DNA from 2 places in the Streptomyces sp. NPDC006733 genome. Region 2 is predicted to be linked to the other one. Evidence: riboswitches for the same ligand, from Rfam matches in the RefSeq annotation. Region 2 holds a riboswitch; the other holds the start of a gene.
What was found. A riboswitch is a leader RNA that binds a small molecule or an ion and turns the genes downstream of it on or off. The one in region 2 is predicted to bind S-adenosylmethionine.

Region 1: linked by a shared signal. The riboswitch ahead of ABZ721_RS36900 (aminotransferase class V-fold PLP-dependent enzyme) and the one ahead of thrC (threonine synthase) in region 2 are both predicted to bind S-adenosylmethionine.

The regions. Positions count from the first base shown of each region.
Region 1 covers NZ_JBEYJD010000066.1:4,089-14,115, reverse strand. The annotation lists gene ABZ721_RS36935 (hypothetical protein) at 1-637, opposite strand, end outside; gene ABZ721_RS36930 (NlpC/P60 family protein) at 674-1,720, opposite strand; gene ABZ721_RS36925 (NlpC/P60 family protein) at 1,955-2,980, opposite strand; gene ABZ721_RS36920 (NYN domain-containing protein) at 3,252-4,628, opposite strand; gene ABZ721_RS36915 (hypothetical protein) at 4,720-5,013, opposite strand; gene ABZ721_RS36910 (rhomboid family intramembrane serine protease) at 5,153-5,932, shown strand; gene ABZ721_RS36905 (Lrp/AsnC ligand binding domain-containing protein) at 5,929-6,210, shown strand; gene ABZ721_RS36900 (aminotransferase class V-fold PLP-dependent enzyme) at 6,257-7,615, opposite strand; SAM riboswitch class IV at 7,661-7,776, opposite strand; gene trpD (anthranilate phosphoribosyltransferase) at 8,059-9,123, opposite strand; gene ABZ721_RS36890 (cytochrome bc complex cytochrome b subunit) at 9,260-10,027, opposite strand, start outside.
Region 2 covers NZ_JBEYJD010000001.1:88,467-98,493, forward strand. The annotation lists gene ABZ721_RS00405 (extracellular solute-binding protein) at 1-1,018, shown strand, start outside; gene ABZ721_RS00410 (DUF3263 domain-containing protein) at 1,063-1,302, shown strand; gene otsB (trehalose-phosphatase) at 1,369-2,220, shown strand; gene ABZ721_RS00420 (trehalose-6-phosphate synthase) at 2,242-3,669, opposite strand; gene ABZ721_RS00425 (glucosyl-3-phosphoglycerate synthase) at 3,755-4,735, opposite strand; SAM riboswitch class I at 4,929-5,070, shown strand; gene thrC (threonine synthase) at 5,088-6,383, shown strand; gene ABZ721_RS00435 (MoaD/ThiS family protein) at 6,380-6,655, shown strand; gene ABZ721_RS00440 (cold-shock protein) at 7,062-7,265, shown strand; gene groL (chaperonin GroEL) at 7,672-9,300, shown strand; gene murQ (N-acetylmuramic acid 6-phosphate etherase) at 9,442-10,027, opposite strand, start outside.

The sequences.
Region 1 (10,027 bases), on a different contig from region 2:
ACGGCACCTCGACGACGACGCGCCCGCTCCAGCCGTCCCCCCAGGCCCGGCGCACCGCCGGGACCGCGCGGTCGGCTGCGTCGGCGTAGCCCCGCAGCGCCCCCACTCCGTCCGTCCCGAGCACCAGGCTGTGCGTCCCGCGCACCACCCGCACCGGGCCCTGGTCCCACAGCTGCTCGGCGTCGTGCCGGTCCGCGGCCACGTACCAGCGCCCGGCGCGCCGGGCGAGCGTCAGATCGGCGTCCGAGCCGACGTCCGCGGCGTCGTACCCGGTCAGCCGGTAGCCCACCCGGACCTGGGCCAGCGCCCGGTCGCCGGCGCCGTCCCCGGCGGCGGCGACCCGCACCACCCGGTAGCTCCACGCGGCCAGCGGCACCTGCGCCAGGTTGCGGAACACCTGCCGCTGCCGCTCCCGGAAGCCCGGGTCGACGTCGGCGAGGAACGCCGTCTCGTCGTGCCGCAGCAGCGCCGCCGCGTGCCGGTCGAGCACGGACTGCACGGCGGGCGCGGTGGGCACGGCCCCGGCGGCGGCCGGACCGGGCCCCGGTCCCCCGCAGCCCGTGAGCAGCGCCGGCACGGCGAGCGCCGCCGCGCACCGAAGCGCTGCGCTGCGGGGTCGCGTGCGGGCCTGGGGCATGGACCCGATCGTACGGGCGCCCCCGGAGCGGCCGGGTCAGGGCCTGGTGACCGCCGAGATCGGCATCATGTTGACCGGGTCGTACCGCACCCGGGCGCCCGGGTACGGCGCGTGCACCACCCGGCCGCCGCCCACGTACATGCCCACGTGGCTCGCGTTGTCCCGGTAGATCACCAGGTCGCCGGGGCGGGCCTGGTCGAGCGGGACCCGCTGCCCGGCGTGCTTCTGCTCCTGCGAGGTCCGCGGCAGGGAGACCCCGGCCTTGCGGTAGGAGTACTGCATGAGGCCCGAACAGTCGAAGGCCCGGGGGCCGGTGCTGCCCCACACGTAGGGCGAGCCGATCGCCGCCCGCGCGGCGGCCACGGCCATCGCGGCGCGGGACGAGGAGGCCGGCAGGTCCGGGATGTCGGGCGCGGAGCGGTCGGAGCGCGAGGCCCGGTCGTCCAGACCGCGGGCGAATCCGGCCCGCTCGCCGGCCGGCAGCTCGTTGAGCAGCCGCTGCGCGGCGCCGAGTTTGCCCTGCACGCTGCGCTTGCGGTCCTTCATCGTGGCCCTGGCGCGCTCCAGGTCGGCGAGCTTGGCCGCCGCCATCGACCGCTTCTGCTCCAGCGAGCGCTGCGCCTCCTGGAGTTCGGACAGGCTGCTGGCCTGGTGGGTGCTGATGCGGTCGAGCGCCTCCGCCCGGTCGAGATAGCCGTCGGGGTCGGAGGAGAGCATCAGGGCCATCGTCGGGTCGATGCCGCCGCTGCGGTACTGGGCCCCGGCGATCGCGCCGAGCTCGTCCCGCATGCGGTTGACGCGCTCCTGGCCCCGGGCCGCCTGGTCCTGCAGCGAGCTGACCTCGCGCCGCAGCCGCCCGGCCTGCTCCTGCGCGGCGTTGTACTCCTCGGTGGCCTGCTCGGCCTGCTGGTAGAGCTGTCCCACCCGCGCCGTCGCGTCGGTCGCTGACCCCGCCGGGTCGGCGGCCGCCACCTGGGCCGCCGCGCCTCCGGACAGCGCCGCCGCGGCGGCCGCCGCGGAGAGCACGGTGACGCGGGAGGTGCGGGTGAAGCCGGGCTGCGGGAACCGCCGATGTGCTGCCACGGGCCAGACAGTAGCCAGACCGTCACGCGGAGTTCAAAATTCGCGCGGCCGGGCGGGCCGGGCCTCCGGACCGATGCCCAGGTCACTGCCGCTCGGGCGTCAGCGGTCACCCTCCGATATCACCCGAATGAACCACGGCTCCAGCCCCGCGGGCCCCCTCGGCGCCGAAAGAACGGATCCGGCCCCGGCAGGTGCCGGGACCGGATCCGTACGGTCGGACAGGAGCGGACCGGGTCAGATCCGCACGCCGAACTGGAAGGGCATGTTGCCGATCGCCTCGTAGCGCACGTACGCACCCGGCTTGGGAGCGTGCAGCACCATGCCGTTGCCGGCGTAGAAGCCGACGTGGTGGCGGTCGCCGAAGAAGATGACCAGGTCGCCGGGGGCCAGCTGGCTCATCGTCAGGTGCGGGCCGTAGTTGGCCTGGTCCTGGGACATCCGGGGCAGGTCGACGCCGGCCTTCGCGTAGGACCACATGGTCAGGCCGGAGCAGTCGAAGCTGCTGGGGCCGGTCGCGGACCAGCGGTACGGCATGCCGATCCGGGTCTTCGCGGCGGCGAGCGCGGCGGCGGCCCGCTGGGACGGGGCGGGTATGTCGCCCAGGTTGGGCCGCTCGTTGCTGCGGTTCGCCCGGCCCTCCTGGGCCGCGATGGCGGCACGCTGCTGGGCGCTCAGCGAGTTCAGCAGCTTCTGGGCCTCGGCCAGCTTGGCCTGGGCCGCGTCCTTCTGCTTGCCGAGTTCGGTGCGGGTGGCCTCCAGGGCGGCCATCTTGGTGGTGGCCTCGGCGCGCCGCTGGTCCAGGGTGCGCTTGACCTCCTGGATCTGCTTGAGCGACTCGGCCTGCTGGGAGCTCAACTGGTCCATCGTGGACGCCTTGGACAGGTACGTGTCCGGGTCCGTCGACAGCAGGAGCTGGAGCGTCGGGTCGATGCCGCCGTTGCGGTACTGGGCGCTCGCCATCGCGCCGAGGCCGTCGCGGAGGGTGTTGAGCGTGCCCTGCTCGCGCGCCACGCGGTCCTGGAGCTCGCCGACCTCCTTCTGGAGCTTGCCCTGCTGCTCCTTGGCGCCGTTGTACTTCTCGCCGGCCTGCTCCGCCTCGTCGTACAACTTGTCGACCTGGGACTTGACGTCCTTGATGTCGGGCTTGGCGGGGGCGGCGTTGGCGGCCTGGGACGTGAGGGCGACGGCTGCGGCAGCGGTGGCGGTGAGGATCGTCACCCGCGTGCGGCTTGTCGGCTTGGGACGACGGTGGGACGCCACGAAGGCGAGCTCCTTCTTCCTTCAGCCGCCTACCCGGATGGTCGGCGGTCCCCCCTGCGCCAGGTCGTTCGGCCGCTGGTCCCACCGTGTTGGCGGGGCGGCTTGATCAACGGCGCGGAGGTTCGAGCCCCGACCTTAGTGACCTTCCTGTGATCGGTTCAAATCCTTGTAGGTAAAACTTCGGTCGTTCCATGGTTTCTTTACGAAGATCGAACGTGCAGTAGTGGTCATCTGACGCTGAGTTGATCGCAAAGGTGTGCAGGCACCCGGGTCAGCCGCGCGCGAGCCGCTTGAGGAGCAGCGTCGAAGCGACGGGCCGCGCACCGGCCTTGGCGACGCCGTCGGCCACCTCGCGGTCCGCGGAGACCACCACGACGACCCGGCCCGGCGGTTCCGCCCGCACCAGGCGGCGGATCAGCTCGTCGGCGGTCTCCCCCGCCCTGCTGAACATCACCCGCACCCCGCGCGGCGGCGCCAGCAGCACCGGGGCGTCCAGGTCGGCCCCGTCGAAGACGCACGTCACCTCGGCGCCGCTCTGCGCGGCCAGCACCGCGAGGCCGCCGAGCAGCCGCAGCCGCTGCTTCTCCAACGGCAGGGAGGGGTACCCGGTCTTGGTGACGTTGTAGCCGTCGATCACCAGGTGCGCCTGCGGCAGGGCCAGCAACTGGTCGAGCAGGGCCGGGTCGTTCTCGGACAGGGCCCGCTGCGCGATGTCCTTGGGGCTGATCGTGCCGGGCGCGACCGCCTCCACGGTGTCGGCCGGCCGGACGCCCATCGTGTCGCGCGGCGGCAGCGCCAGCTCGCGGCGCAGCCCGGTGGCCGCGTCCAGCACGGTGTCCAGCAGCAGCCGCAGCCGCACGCCCTCGGCGCTGCGGCCCTCGCGCACGGACCGGCGGCCCGCCTCGACGGCGGCCTCGGCCTCGGTGACCCGGGTCCTGAGCCGGCGCGCCTCGTTCTCGGCGGCGGCCTTCTCCGCGGCGGCCGCGGCCCGGGCCTCCTCCAGCTCGGTCTCCACCTTGCGCAGCGCCGCCTCGGCGCGCTTCATGTCGCTGACCGCGCTGCGCAGCCTGCGCTGCGTCGTCTCGATCTCCTTGCGGGCCGCCTCCAGCTCGCCGCGGGCGCGGGCCGCCTCGTCCCGGGCCTGGAGCTGGAACTCGGCCAGCTCGTCCCGCAGCTGCTGCAGTTCGCGGGTGGTCTCGCCGTCGGCGCGTTCGGCCAGCGCGCGCTGCGCCTCCTCGCCGGCGGTGGCGACGATCTTGGCCCAGCCGGCCGGGCGCAACAGGTAGGCGGCCGCGGCCACGTCCAGCGGGTCCGCGGCCGGCGGCGGGGTGCCCGCCTCCAGCGCCTCCGCCAGCTCCGGCTGGGACTCGCGCAGCCGGGCGGCGATCTTCTGCCGGAAGGCGGGGTCGGTCTCCAGCGCGGTCGCCAGCGCGGTCGCCGCGAACTTGGCGCGCCGGGACGGGGTGAACCGGGCATAGGGCCGCAAGGGGGACGGCAGTTCGGCGAGCGTGAGGCCGCCGAAGGCATCAGCGGCTATCGTCACGACCCGGTGCCGCACGCCTTCGGGCAGTGGCCGGTCCAGGGCCGGCTCGGCCGTCTCGTCGACGCCGCTGCTCTCGGCCTGCGGGTGCCCGCCGGTCCCATCCACCAGTCACTCCTGTCCAGTGCTGTCGGCGCCTCCCCGGCCCCCTTCGATCCCTCTGGCCGCCGCCGTGCAAGTCCATTGTCGCCGTTCGGGGTCAACCCTGCGTCGAACCGGCTTCCGCCCCGGCGCCGGACCCGGTGCCCGGCTCCGCCGCGTCCGCGTCGGGCCGGTCGACCAACTCGACCTGGTCGGCCGCGTTGCACCAGCGGCAGCGCACCGACTCCACGGTCTCGCTGAGCACCTCGGTCTCCTCGACCTTCGGCTCGCCGGCGAGGTCCAGGTGGATGTACTCGACGACCTTGGTCGATCGCGTGACATCGAACCGGGTCAGGTTGCCGCACAGCGTGCAGCGCCACCGGGTCGTCGCGGTCGGCAGGGGAACCGGCATCGGGCGGACACCTCTTTCAGGACTTTCGGGTCGGCACGTGGCGTACGCGCGCGTTCCGGTTACCCTACGGCCTCCACGGCAGGCGGCGCTGCGGCGAGGCGCCCCCGGACCGATACGCCCGTTCCGTCATGATCGGTGCATGGTCATCCCGGTCTACGACGCGAACCCGGTCCGCCGCACCCCCGTGGTGACGTACGCCCTGATCGCCCTGTGCACCGTGGTGTTCCTGCTGGGCCCGATCTCGGGGTTCAACCCCTCTTACGGCAAGGGTGACCAGCTCCAGTGCGCCCAGGCGGTCTATTTCGCGCACTGGGGGGTCATCCCCGGCGAGCTGTTCCACGGCCGGCTGCCGCTGGACCGGCTGGGGCTCCCGGCCGGCTGCCCGGCCCCGCAGGCGTTCGCCAAGACGGCGGTCCTCTCGGTGCTCACCGCGATGTTCGTCCATGGAAGTTGGCTGCATCTGATCGGCAACATGCTGTTTCTCTACGTTTTCGGTGACAACGTGGAGAGCCGTATGGGCCGCTTCCGGTACCTGGTCTTCTTCGTGGCGGCCGGATACCTCGCCACGTACGGCTTCGCGCTCGCCAACACCGACTCCACCCAGAGCCTGGTGGGCGCCTCCGGCGCCATCTCCGGGGCGCTCGGCGCGTACCTCTACCTCTATCCCCGGGCGCGGGTGACGAGCCTCTTCCCGTTCCTGTTCTTCCTCCCGCTGCGCTTCCCCGCCTGGATGGTCCTCGGCTTCTGGTTCGCGCTGCAGTGGCTGGCCGCCCGGACCAGCCAGTCGGGCCCCGGGGTCGCCTACCTGGCCCACGTGGTGGGCTTCGTCTTCGGCTTCCTGGCCGCCTCGGTGTGCTTCGGGCGAAGCCCTAAGCTGGAGACCGCACCCCGGGCGACCCAAGGAGACCTACAGCCGTGATCACCGCGATCGTGCTCATCAAGACCAGCGTCGACCGGATCCCGGAGATCGCCGAGGCGATCGCCGCCCTGGACAGCGTCAGCGAGGTCTACTCGGTCACCGGGACGTACGACCTGGTCGCCATGGTCCGCGTCGCCCGGCACGACGACCTCGCGGACGTCATCCCCGGCCGGATCAGCAAGATCCCCGGCGTGGAGGCCACCGACACCCACGTCGCGTTCCGCACGTACTCCCAGCACGACCTGGAGGCGGCCTTCGCGATCGGCCTCGAAGGCTGACGCGGGCGGCCCGACGGGCGGGCCGCCGCGTGCCCGCCCGGCCGGCTCAGTCGCGGGCGGGCACGCAGCGGCCGTCCTCGGTGCGGTAGTTCCACCGGGCGCCGTCGCGGACGAGCTCGGTGACGGCGCCGAGGAAGCGCTCCACGTGCTCGTCGGGCGTACCCGCCCCGAAGCTCACCCGGATCGCGTTGAGCGACTTCTCGCCCGGCTCGGTCTCCGGGGAGCCGCACTCGCCCGGCTCGGAGGGCTCGCTGCCCAGCAGGGTGCGGACCAGCGGGTGGGCGCAGAACAGGCCGTCGCGCACCCCGATGCCGTACTCGGCGGAGAGCGCGGCGGCGAAGTGCGAGCTGTTCCAGCCGTCCACGACGAACGAGATGACGCCGACCCGGGGGGCGTCGTCACCGAACAGCGAGAGCACCCTGACCTGCGGCACCTCGGCCAGTCCGGCCCGGACCCGGGCGACCAGGCCCTGCTCCCGCTCGACGAGCGAGTCGAAGCCCGCCTCGGTCAGCGCCCGGCAGGCCGAGGCGATGGAGTACACGCCGATGACGTTCGGCGAGCCGGCCTCGTGCCGGGCGGCGCTGGAGTGCCACTCGACGTCCACCCCGCCGTCGGCCCGCCGGGCGACCTTGCGGCTCGCGCCGCCGCCCGCCAGGTACGGCTCGGCCTCCTGCAGCCAGTCCGCGCGGCCGGCCAGCACGCCGGAGCCGAACGGGGCGTAGAGCTTGTGGCCGGAGAACGCCACCCAGTCCACGTCCAGCTCGGCGATGTCCACCGGGTGGTGCGGGGCGAGCTGCGCGGCGTCCAGCACGATGCGGGCGCCGTGCGCGTGGGCGGCGTCGGCCAGCTCGCGGACCGGCCACAGCTCACCGGTGACGTTCGAGGCGCCGGTCACGCACACCAGGGCGGGGCCGTACGGATCGCGCTGGGCGAGCGCCGCCTCCAGCGAGGCGACGGCCGCCTCGGGGGTGCGCGGCGCGCTGAGGTACGTGACGCGCGCGTCCCGCCACGGCAGCAGCGAGGCGTGGTGCTCGGTCTCGAAGACGAAGACCTGGGTGCCGGCCGGGAGCACCGAGGCCAGCAGGTTCAGCGAGTCGGTCGTCGAGCGGGTGAAGACCACCTGGTCGCCCTCCCGGCAGCCCAGGAACTCGGCGACGGTCGCGCGGCTCTGCTCGAACAGGTCCGTGGAGAGCTGCGACAGGTACCCGGCCCCGCGGTGCACGCTGCCGTAGTAGGGCGCGTACGCGGCCACGTCGTCCCAGACCCGCTGCAGGGCGGGCGCGCTCGCCGCGTAGTCGAGCGCGGCGTAGGTGACCTCGCCACCGGTCACCAGCGGGACCCGGACGTCACGGCCCAGCACGTCGAGCGGGGCGGCGGTGGCCAGGGAAACGGGGTGCACGGACATGGCGAAGCTCCTCAGGGTCCAGGACCCCGGAAGCAGTCGCAAAGGGGCCCGCGCTTGCCGTGGGCACCTCGCCCACAGCCCGGTCATCACCTGGGGCACCCCGCCACGGACGGAGGGTTGCCGGACAGCAAGCCAGGGCTCGAACGCTGTCACTCGTGACCTGACGCCAAGTATGCCAGCAGTCCCGCCGACGGCAATCAGGGGTCCGCGATACGGACACCACCCGCTCCGCGCGGCCGGTCCTGCGGACAGCCGCCGGGGTCCGTGCGGCAGACGTCGGGCCGGCTCGGCGCGGCCCGAGGCCGGGCCTGTCGACGGAAGGCCCGGGGGCGGCGGGACGCCGGTACGGTGCGGCGGTCGCCCGCGCCGGCAGGCCCCGCCTGCCCGGCGGACAGGCGGGCAGGCGGGCCGCCGAACAGGCGTCGGAGGATCCGCCGGAAGGGCTACCCGTTGCTGGCCGCTACCCAGCGGTCCAGCGCGGCCCGGGCCGCGCCCGAGTCGATCGCCTCGGCGGCGCGCGTGATGCCTTCCGCGATCTGGGCCTCCAGCGGGGCGGCGGCCGGGTGGAGGGCCACCAGGGCCGCGGCGGCGTTGAGGAGGACCGCGTCGCGGACCGGGCCGCGCTCGCCGGCCAGCAGGCGGCGGGCCACGTCCGCGTTGTGCGCGGCGTCGGCGCCGCGCAGCGCCTCGACGGGGACCAGCGCGATCCCGACGTCGCGCGGGTCGAAGGCGACCTGGTCGACCTTGCCGTCCCGCACCACCCAGACCTGGGACGTCGCGGTGGTGGTCAGCTCGTCCAGCCCGTCGTCGCCGCGGAAGACGAGCGCGGAGGAGCCGCGCTCGGCCAGCACGCCGGCGATGATGCCCGCCGCCCGGGTGTCGGCGACGCCCGTCGCCTGGGAGGTGACCCGGGCCGGGTTGGTGAGCGGCCCCAGCAGGTTGAACGTCGTCGCGATGCCCAGCTCGCGCCGGGCCGCCGCCACGTGCCGCAGCGCCGGGTGGAACTTCACCGCGAAGCAGAACGTGATGCCCGCTTCCTCGGCGACCTCCACCACCCGCTTCGGCGTCAGGTCCAGATTGACCCCGAGCTTCTCCAGCACGTCCGAGGAGCCGCTCTGCGAGGACGCCGCCCGGTTGCCGTGCTTGACGACCTTCGCGCCGGTGCCCGCCACGACGATCGCCGACATGGTGGAGATGTTCACGGTCTTGGCGAGGTCCCCGCCGGTCCCGACGATGTCGACGGTGCGGCCCGGTACCTCGATGAGGTTCGCGTGCGCGTACATCGTCCTGACCAGGCCGGACACCTCTTCGATGGTCTCGCCCTTGGCGCGCAGCGCCACGGCGAATCCGGCGATCTGGGCGTCGGTGGCCTCACCGCTCATGATCCGGTCCATCGCCCACGCGGTGTCGTCGGCCGTCAGGTCATGGCCGCGCAGCAGCGGGTTGAGTACGCCGGGCCAGGAGTTGGTGGCCGAGCTGTCGCCGCCTGCCGGGGTCACAACGCTCATGCTCCACACTCCTGGTGGTCGGGTCGGTACTGCGGGCCCAGCCTATCGGGGGCCGGGCACGGCGAAGGGCCCCGTCCAGTTCATGGACGGGGCCCTTCGACGGTGCCGTCAGCCGGCGCCGGGGGTCAGCGGGCGATCAGTGGTGGCCGTGGCCACTGGTGATCTCCGCGTGCTCCTCGGCGGTCGGCTTGGGGATCTGGCTGGCCTCGCCGTAGAAGCCGTGCGACAGCTTGGTGCGCAGCTTCGTGATGGGGCCGATCTTGCGCTCCACGCCGTTCTCGTCGACCTCCGGGCCGGCTTCGAGCGGCTTCGGCTGGTCGTGCGCGGTGAGCGTGTGCAGCGCCTCCGGGGAGAGCTGCTCGTGCACCTCGATGAACTCGCCGTGCGGGAGCCGCTTGATGAGCCCGGTCTCGCGACCGTGCAGCACCTTGTCGCGGTCCCGGCGCTGCAGGCCGAGGCAGATCCGCTTGGTGGCGAGGAAGACGAGCACCGGCAGGACGAAGAAGCCGATGCGCACGACCCAGGTGATCTGGTTGAGCGACAGGTGGAAGTGCGTCGCCCACAGGTCGTTGCCGCCGCCGACGAGCAGGATGCCGTACCAGCTGAGCCAGGCGGCACCGAAGCCGGTGCGGACCGGGTGGTTGCGCGGCCGGTCGAGCAGGTGGTGCTCCCGCTTGTCCCCGGTGACCCAGGACTCGACGAACGGGTAGACCGCGATCGCGACCAGCACCAGCGGGAAGATCATCAGCGGGATGAACACACCCAGGTTGAGGGTGTGGCCCCAGGCGTTGATCTCCCAGCCCGGCATGACGCGGATCAGGCCCTCGGAGAAGCCCATGTACCAGTCGGGCTGGGCGCCGGTGGACACCTGGTCCGGCCGGTAGGGGCCCATCGCCCAGATCGG
Region 2 (10,027 bases):
CGCGGAGATGGTGGCGGCCGGCAAGGCGCCCGACATAGCCCAGATAGGCTCCTACGCCGCCTACGCGTCCAAGGGCCAGCTGTACGCCGCCGACGAGCTCTTCCCGATCAGCGCGCAGGCCGACTTCATCCCCTCGCTGGCCGCCGCGGGGGAGCAGAACCGCACGCAGTACGGCATCCCCTTCGTCTCCAGCTCCCGGATGTTCTTCTACAACCAGACGCTGTTCGACGACGCGGACATCAAGAAGGCGCCCACCACCTGGGACGACATCGAGGCCGACGCGAAGAAGCTGAAGGCGCACGGCGTCAAGATGCCGTTCGGCCTGCCGCTGGGCCCCGAGGAGCCGCAGGCCGAGTCCCTGATGTGGATGCTCGGCAACCAGGGCTCGTACACCGACACCGTCGGCAGCTACACCATCGACTCGCAGCCGAACGTCGAAGCCTTCCAGTGGCTCAAGGACAAGCTGGTCGCGCCCGGCCTCACCGGCGGCGACCCCGCCAAGACCAACCGCCGCACCGTCTTCGACGCCTTCCTGTCCGGCAAGGCCGGCATGGTCAACGGCCACCCGACGCTGCTCAAGCAGGCGCTGGCCAAGGGCATCAAGGTCAAGGCCGTGCAGATCCCCGGCAAGGGCGGCCGGATCACCGAGACGCTCGGCGTCGCCGACTGGATGATGGCCTTCAAGCAGAACGGCCACCGCGGCGAGATCGGCAAGTTCCTGCAGTTCGCGTACAGCGCCGAGAACTCGATCAAGTTCCTCGACGAGTACGGCCTGCTGCCGGTGACCAACTCGGCCATGCAGGCGATGCGCAAGGACCCGAAGGACAAGGACCTCATCGAGTTCATCGACCTGCTGCCGTCCGCCCAGTTCTACCCTGTGGACAAGACCTCCTGGGGACCGGTCAACGACCAGCTGAAGAAGGTCATCGGCAGCGCCGTGCACGGCGACCCCAAGACGGTCCTCAGCGACCTGCAGCGCTTCGCCGAGACGCAGGACGCCGCGCAGAAGTCGAAGTAGCCCAGGTGGCCCGGCAGCCACGAGTCGACGTCGAGGGGACGCGGGTGGAGAGCGAGAGCGGGGGCCTGACCGCCCAGGACCGGGCCGTCCTCGACCTCGCCGCCCGCACCTGGGCGGGGCCGGGCGCGAAGGAACGGGCGATCCGGGAGCGGCTCGGCATGTCCGCCACTCGCTACTACCAGCTCCTCAACGCGCTCCTCGACGACCCCAGGGCGCTCGCGCACGACCCGGTGACGGTCAACCGCCTGCGCCGGGCGAGGGACGCCCGCCGCGAGTCGCGCTGAGCCGCGCTTCCGTCCGCCTGCCGTGCCCCCTGCACTGGGCGCGCCCCGCCTGGGTAGGGTCAGCGCATGAGCAGTCACCTGCTGACCTCGTCCACGTCCGACGGCAAGGAAGGCCTCGCGGCGTTCCTCGCGAACCCCGAGCGCGCCGTGGTCGCTCTCGACTTCGACGGCACCCTCGCGCCGATCGTCCCCGACCCCGAGAGCGCCCGCGCCCACCCCGGCGCCGCGCCCGCCCTCGCCCGGCTCGCCCCGCACCTCGCGGCGGTCGCGGTGATCACCGGCCGCCCGGCCGGCGTGGCGGTCCGGTACGGCGGCTTCGCCGGCGTGCCGGGGCTGGAGCGGCTCGTCGTGCTCGGCCACTACGGCGCGGAGCGCTGGGACGCGGTCAGCGGTGAGGTGAAGTCCGCGGGCGACCACTCGGGCGTCGAGGCGGTACGGGCCGAGCTGCCGGGCTTCCTCGACGGGATCGGCGCCTGGCGCGGCACGTGGATAGAGGACAAGGGACGCGCGGTCGCCGTCCACACCCGCCGCACCGAGGACCCCGAGGCCGCCTTCGAGGCGCTCCGCGAACCCCTGTCCGAACTCGCCGCCTGCCACGGCCTCATCGTCGAACCCGGCCGCCTCGTCCTCGAACTGCGGCCCCCGGGCATGGACAAGGGCGTCGCCCTCGACGCCTACCTCCGCGAGGTCGACGCCGGCTCGGTGCTCTACGCGGGCGACGACCTCGGCGACCTCGCGGCCTTCGCCGCGGTCGAACGCCTCCGGGGCGAAGGCCTCCCCGGCGTCCTCGTCTGCAGCGGCACCGCCTCCGGCGAGGTCCCCCCGGAACTGGTCTCCCGCTCCGACCTCGTCGTCGACGGCCCGCAGGGCGTCGTGGACCTCCTCAACGCCCTGGCGGACGCACTCGAATCCCGCTGACCGGCCGGCCCGGTCAGCGGGTCAGCGCAGCTCGTCCAGCTGCGCCAGGAACCACTGCGCCGGGGGCAGGGCGGTTGCCGCGGCCGCCAGGCGCTTGGTGCGCTCCGCGCGTTCGTCCTCCGGCATGGTGAGGGCTTCGTGCAGGGCGCGGGCCGTGGAGCGGAGGTCGTAGGGGTTCACGACCAGGGCGTCGTCGCCGAGTTCCTCGTAGGCGCCCGCCTCGCGGGACAGGACCAGGGCGACGCCGTCGTCCGAGACGACCGGGACCTCCTTCGCGACCAGGTTCATGCCGTCGCGGATGGGGTTGACCAGGGCCACGTCGGCGAGGCGGTACGCGGCCAGCGAGCGGGCGAAGTCGTCCTTGACGTGCAGGAGCAGCGGCTGCCAGCCGTCCGTGCCGAACTCCGCGTTGATCTCGTCGGCCACCCGCTGCACCTCGGCGGTGTACTCGCGGTACACCGCGAGGTCGTGGCGCGAGGGGTACGCGAAGGCGATGTGCACGACGCGCTCGTGCCACTCCGGGTGCTCGGTGAGCAGCTGCCGGTAGGCGAGGAAGCCGCGCACGATGTTCTTGGAGAGCTCGGTGCGGTCGACGCGGACGATCGTGCGCCGGCCGTCGCCGACCTCGGAGCGCAGCGCGGCCAGCCGCTCCTCGACGTCGTCCTGGTGTGAGCGCTCCCGCAGGAAGTCGGCGTCGGCACCCAGCCCGTGCACGCCGATCCGCGTGGTGCGGCCCTCGTGGGTGACGGTCAGCTCGCCGGCGTCGTCGCGGCCGACGTCCGCGCCGAGGACGTCGGCGCAGCACGCAGCGAAGGCCTCCGCCCACCGGTGGGTGAGGAACGCGGCGCGGTCCGCGCCGAGGATGCCGGTCAGCAGCTCCGCCCCGATGTCGTCGGGCAGCAGGCGGAAGTAGTCCGGCGGCGCCCACGGGGTGTGCGAGAAGTGCCCGATCCGCAGGTCCGGGCGGCGCTCGCGCAGCAGCGCGGGGGCCAGCGACAGGTGGTAGTCCTGCACCAGGACGGTGGCGCCCTCCGCGGCCTCCTCGGCGAGCGCGTCCGCGAAGGCGGCGTTGTACGTCTCGTAGGACGCCCAGTCCTGCCGGAAGTCCTCGTCGAGGAGGGGTTCCAGGTGGGTCTGGAAGAGCAGGTGGTGGACGAACCACAGCACGGAGTTGGCGATGGAGTTGTACGCGGCGCCGAAGACGTCCGGCTCGATGCCCAGCATGCGCGTCTGCGCGTCGCCCTCGCCGCGGCGGACCGCCTCGCGGTCGCCCTCGCTCATGGCCGCGCACACCCAGACCGCCCCGGCGTCGGGGCCGATGGCGCTGAGCCCGGACACCAGGCCGCCGCCGCCGCGCTTGGCGGTGAGGGTGCCGTCCTCCCCGAGGGTGTACGAGACGGGTCCGCGGTTGGAGGCGACGAGGATCGGGGCTGCGCGATGAGCGACCATGCCGCCAGCCTAGCCAGGTGTCCCGCGACGCAAACGTGCTGGCGGCGCGCGGCGGGGTCACGCCCCCCGCGCGGGACGGAACCGGTTAGCCCGTGCGGCGGGCAGCGCGGTGGCTGAGGTATTCGGGGACGGTGATCATGGGAGGGCGCTCCTCCGCCGCCACCTCGTGCGTCGAGGGTTCGAAGCCGCCGTCCGCTCCCCGGTTGAACTGGGTGAGGACGGGGCGCACCAGCTGGCCGCGGGCGAGCCGGACCTGGGCGGTGCGGTAGATCGTGGCGGCCATCCGGCCGAGCGCCTGGCCGTCCTGGTGGCGGTGGTGGCGTACTCCCACGTCCACCTGGGCCAGGGCGTCCAGGCCGACGGTGTTCAGCGCGTCGACGAGCATGCCGAGCTCGACGCCGTAGCCGACGGGGAAGGGCAGCCGCTCCAGCAGGGAGCGGCGGGCCGCGTACTCGCCGCCCAGCGGCTGCACGAAGCCCGCCAGCAGCGGCCAGTGCAGGTTGAGCAGGGGGCGGGCGACGAGCTCGGTGACGCGGCCGCCGCCGGCCGGCACCACCGTGTCGCCGGTTTCGAGCGGGCGGTCGTACATGGCCTTGACCAGCTGGACACCGGGCTCGGTCAGCAGCGGTCCGATGATCCCGTGGACGAAGCGGGCGTCGAAGTCGCGCAGGTCCGCGTCGACGAAGCAGACGATCTCGCCGCTCGTCACCAGGAGCGACCGCCACAGCACCTCGCCCTTGCCGGGCACCGCGGGCAGGCCGGGGAGTATCTCGTCCCGGTGCACGACCCTGGCTCCGGCGCGGGCCGAGACCTCCGCCGTACGGTCCGTGGAGCCCGAGTCGATCACGATCAGTTCGTCCACGAGCGGGACGGGCCCGCTCATCAGCTCGTCGCGGATGGTGCGCACGATCGCACCGACCGTGGCCTCCTCGTCGAGGGCGGGCAGCACCACGCTGACCGTGCCCCGGTCGCCCGCGGAGCGCTTGGCCGCGCGCAGCCGGTCGAGGGGGCGGTCGGCGGCGGACCAGGACCGTCGATCGAGCCAGCGCTCCACCTCTTGCAGCACGTGCGTGACTCCCTGATCGTGGGTGACGGGCGGATTCCACCCCGCGGCGGACCCCTGTGTGACCCATCTCGCGGTACGGACGACCCTCTCAAGTGTCGGGCTCGTCGGTTACAGTCTTGAACAACGCGAGTGACCACCGCATGCCGGGGTCACCACGGAAAACAAATGCCCGGGCGTGAGCCCGGTGCCACAGCGCTCATCCAGAGGGACTGAGGGAACGGCCCGCAGAAGTCCCGGCAACCCTCCCGCCACATCTCGTCGTCGACGACGCGAGGCCAGGTGGGGAAGGTGCCAATTCCGTCTCGTGGCGATCGTCGCCGCGGGGAAGATGAGGAGAAAGGGCCTCGCCGTCATGGCTGTGCAGACCATCGACACCACTGGAACCACCCCGGACACCGGAGCCGACTTCGGCCCCGCCGTCGCCCTCTCCTGCCGCGAGTGCGGAGAACGCGTCGCGCTCGGTCCGGTCTTCGCCTGCCAGGAGTGTTTCGGGCCGCTCGAAGTGGCCTACGACCTCCCCACCGGTGACCCGGAAGCGCTGCGCAAGCAGATCGAGTCCGGCCCGGCGAACATCTGGCGCTACGCGCCGCTGCTGCCCGTCCCGGCCGACGTGGTCGACAAGCCCAACCTGAACCCGGGCTGGACCAAGCTGGTCAAGGCCGACAACCTGGCCCGCGAGCTGGGCGTCACCGGCGGCCTGTACGTCAAGGACGACTCCGGCAACCCGACGCACTCCTTCAAGGACCGCGTCGTGGCCATCGCCCTGGAGGCCGCCCGCACCTTCGGCCTCACCACGCTCTCCTGCTCCTCCACGGGCAACCTGGCGGGCGCCGTCGGCGCCGCCGCCGCCCGCGCCGGCTTCCGCTCCTGCGTGTTCATCCCGCACGACCTGGAGGCCGGCAAGGTCGTCATGGCCGCGGTGTACGGCGGCGAGCTGGTCGGCATCGAGGGCAACTACGACGACGTGAACCGGTTCTGCTCCGAGCTGATCGGCGACCCGATCGGCGAGGACTGGGGCTTCGTCAACGTCAACCTGCGCCCGTACTACGGCGAGGGCTCCAAGACCCTGGCGTACGAGATCTGCGAGCAGCTCGGCTGGCGGCTGCCGGACCAGATCGTCATCCCGATCGCGTCCGGTTCGCAGCTCACGAAGATCGACAAGGGGCTCCAGGAGCTGATCAAGCTCGGCCTGGTCGAGGAGAAGCCCTACAAGATCTACGGCGCGCAGGCCGAGGGCTGCTCCCCGGTCTCCGCGGCCTTCAAGGCCGGCCACGACGTCGTGCGCCCGGTGAAGCCGGACACGATCGCCAAGTCGCTGGCGATCGGCAACCCGGCCGACGGCCCGTACGTGCTCGACATCGCCCGCCGCACCGGCGGAGCGGTCGAGGACGTCACCGACGAGCAGTGCGTGGCCGCGATCAAGCTGCTGGCCCGCACCGAGGGCATCTTCGCCGAGACCGCGGGCGGGGTGACCGTCGGCGTCCTGCAGAAGCTCATCGAGACCGGTCAGCTCGACCCGTCGCTGGAGACCGTCGTCCTCAACACCGGTGACGGCCTGAAGACCCTGGACGCGGTCGCTCCGACCACCGGCCCGACCGCCGTCATCCGCCCGACCGTTGCCGCGTTCCGAGAGGCTGGCCTCGCATGAGTGCTTCTGTTCGTATCCCGACCATTCTGCGCACCTATACCGGCGGCCAGTCGGAAGTACCGGCCGAGGGTTCGACACTCTCCGAGATCCTCGAGTCGCTGGAGAAGAACCACGCGGGTATTTCGGCGCGCGTTCTCGACGACACGGGCAAGCTGCGGCGCTTTGTGAACGTCTATGTCAATGACGACGACGTGCGCTTTTCCGAAGGTCTGCAGACCTCCGTCCCGGACGGTGCGAATGTCTCGATCATTCCGGCGGTAGCCGGGGGCTGACCTCCGTCCCTACCCAGCGCGGCGTGAACTCATGCCCCGCCCACCCTGTGGTGGGCGGGGCATTTGAGTGTGGGGCGGTAGTTGAATCGAGGTACAGTTGCGCTGGACTCCCGCCTCCCCCTCCGCTGGGTTCGGCGATTTATCGCCAAATTCGCGAGATGATTGTCGTGTAGGCGAAGTATGTCCAGTCCGAGTTGCCCCGGATCCTTGTTGTTCATCCCTTTATTTCCGATCGGTCGTGCCCAGAATTCTCGTCTGATTGACCTGTTGCAGAGGGCATCCGTACGGATACATTCGGCCGCGGTCGACGCGTTCCGGCGCCGCCCCCAACCTTGGTGGGGGTGAGGTCTGACCCGGGTCCGCGAAGTGCGGATTCGCGATAGGGCCAGCAATAGGGGAGTTAGGGATGGCTCAGGGCACCGTCAAGTGGTTCAACGCGGAGAAGGGCTACGGCTTCATCGCGGTCGACGGTGGTGCGGATGTCTTCGTCCACTACAGCGCGATCCAGATGGACGGCTACCGCACCCTCGAAGAAGGCCAGCGAGTCGAGTTCGAGATCTCGCAAGGTCAGAAGGGGCCGCAGGCAGACATGGTCCGCCTGGCCGGCTGAAGCTCCGGAGCGTCGCCGACGACGCTACGCACTCACGCCGAAGGGTCCGTGTCCCGTCAGGGGCGCGGGCCCTTCGTGCGTCCTGGTGCGGGACGCGGCTGCGGGGCGCGCGGGGCGCCCGTGGCGCGGCGGCGGGGCGCCAGGGAGGCCGCCCGGGGGGCGGCTCGGGTGGTGGGGACGGGGGCGCGCGACGCCGCTCCGGGACCCCGAGTTGTCCACAGTCGCTTGCACTCGACTAGGGCGAGTGCTAATCATTGGCGTTAGCACTCTGACAGTGAGAGTGACAGAAGGACCGGGTCGGCGAGGCCCGTTCGACCGCTGGGAAGAGCCCGGCGATCGGCAGGCCGTCCGTCGCGGGCGCCACGCGGTCCACTGAAATCCACCCCTGTCCGGGAGGACCACTTCTATGGCCAAGATCATCGCGTTCAACGAGGAAGCTCGGCGCGGCCTCGAGCGCGGGATGAACCAGCTCGCCGACGCCGTCAAGGTCACCCTCGGCCCGAAGGGCCGCAACGTCGTCCTCGAGAAGAAGTGGGGCGCCCCCACGATCACCAACGATGGTGTTTCCATCGCCAAGGAGATCGAGCTCGAGGACCCGTACGAGAAGATCGGCGCCGAGCTGGTCAAGGAAGTCGCGAAGAAGACCGACGACGTCGCCGGTGACGGCACGACGACCGCGACCGTTCTCGCCCAGGCCCTCGTCAAGGAAGGCCTCCGCAACGTAGCCGCGGGCGCCAACCCGATGGCCCTCAAGCGCGGCATCGAGAAGGCCGTCGAGGCCGTCTCCGCCCAGCTGCTCGAGCAGGCCAAGGACGTGGAGACCAAGGAGCAGATCGCTTCGACGGCCTCCATCTCCGCCGCCGACACCCAGATCGGCGAGCTCATCGCCGAGGCGATGGACAAGGTCGGCAAGGAAGGCGTCATCACCGTCGAGGAGTCGCAGACCTTCGGGCTCGAGCTCGAGCTCACCGAGGGCATGCGCTTCGACAAGGGCTTCATCTCCGCGTACTTCGCGACCGACCTGGAGCGCATGGAGTCGTCGCTCGACGACCCGTACATCCTGATCGTCAACTCGAAGATCGGGTCGGTCAAGGACCTGCTCCCGCTCCTCGAGAAGGTCATGCAGTCCGGCAAGCCGCTGCTGATCATCGCCGAGGACGTCGAGGGCGAGGCGCTCTCCACCCTCGTCGTCAACAAGATCCGTGGCACCTTCAAGTCCGTCGCCGTCAAGGCCCCGGGCTTCGGTGACCGCCGCAAGGCCATGCTCGGCGACATCGCCATCCTCACCGGTGGCACCGTCATCTCCGAGGAGGTCGGCCTCAAGCTGGAGAACGCCGGTCTCGACCTGCTCGGCCGTGCCCGCAAGGTCGTCATCACCAAGGACGAGACCACGATCGTGGACGGTGCCGGCGAGGCCGACCAGGTCGCCGGTCGCGTCAACCAGATCCGTGCCGAGATCGAGAACTCGGACTCGGACTACGACCGCGAGAAGCTCCAGGAGCGCCTGGCGAAGCTCGCGGGCGGCGTGGCCGTCATCAAGGCCGGTGCCGCGACGGAGGTTGAGCTCAAGGAGCGCAAGCACCGCATCGAGGACGCCGTTCGCAACGCGAAGGCCGCCGTCGAAGAGGGCATCGTCGCCGGTGGTGGCGTCGCTCTCATCCAGGCCGCCGTCGCGTTCGAGAAGCTTGAGCTCGAAGGTGACGAGGCGACCGGCGCCGCGATCGTGAAGCTGGCCCTCGAGGCCCCGCTGAAGCAGATCGCCGTCAACGGTGGCCTCGAAGGCGGCGTCGTTGTGGAGAAGGTCCGCAACCTGCCCATCGGTCACGGCCTGAACGCCGCGACCGGCGAGTACGTCGACATGATCGCCGAAGGCATCATCGACCCCGCCAAGGTCACGCGCTCCGCGCTGCAGAACGCGGCCTCCATCGCCGCGCTCTTCCTCACCACGGAAGCCGTCATCGCCGACAAGCCCGAGAAGGCCGGAGCCGGCGCCGGCGCCGGTGGCGGCATGCCCGGCGGCGACATGGACTTCTGACCTTCCGGTCAGATCTCCGCACGCTCCCCGCAGTACGACCGAGGGCGGCATCCCCAGCAGGGGGTGCCGCCCTCGGGCGTTTCCGTCACCGCGTCCGTTTCCAGCGGCCCGCCGGACGGATCCGGCGGGCCGCGGGGGCCGTCAGGCGCCGGCCGACTCCAGGGCCGCGCGCAGGTGCCCGTTGCTCTTGGCCAGCAGCCGCGCCGCCGTGGAGGCGTCCACCCCGGCCAGGATCGCCAGGACGGCGTGCTTGACCTCGCCGTCCGCCGCGGCCAGCGCCGCCTCGATCGTGGCGTCCGGCGCCCCCGTCGCCAGCGCGACGATCCGCCGCGAGCGCGCCCGCAGCTTCTCGTTGGACGCCCGGACGTCGACCATGAGGTTCCCGTACGTCTTGCCGAGCCGGATCATCGTGATCGTCGAGAGCATGTTCAGCACGAGCTTCTGCGCCGTGCCGGACTTCAGCCGGGTCGACCCGGTGAGCAGCTCGGGCCCGACCACGACCTCGATGCCGTGCTCGGCCGCCGCCGCGAGCGGCGAGTGCGCGTTGCAGGACAGCCCGACGGTGAGCGCCCCGAGCGACCGCGCGTGCTCGACGGCGCCGATCGCGTACGGGGTGCGGCCGGACGCCGAGACGCCCACGACGGTGTCGTCGGGCCCCAGGGCCAGCGCGTCCAGGTCGGCGGCGGCCAGCGCCTTGCTGTCCTCGGCCCCCTCCACCGCGGTGACC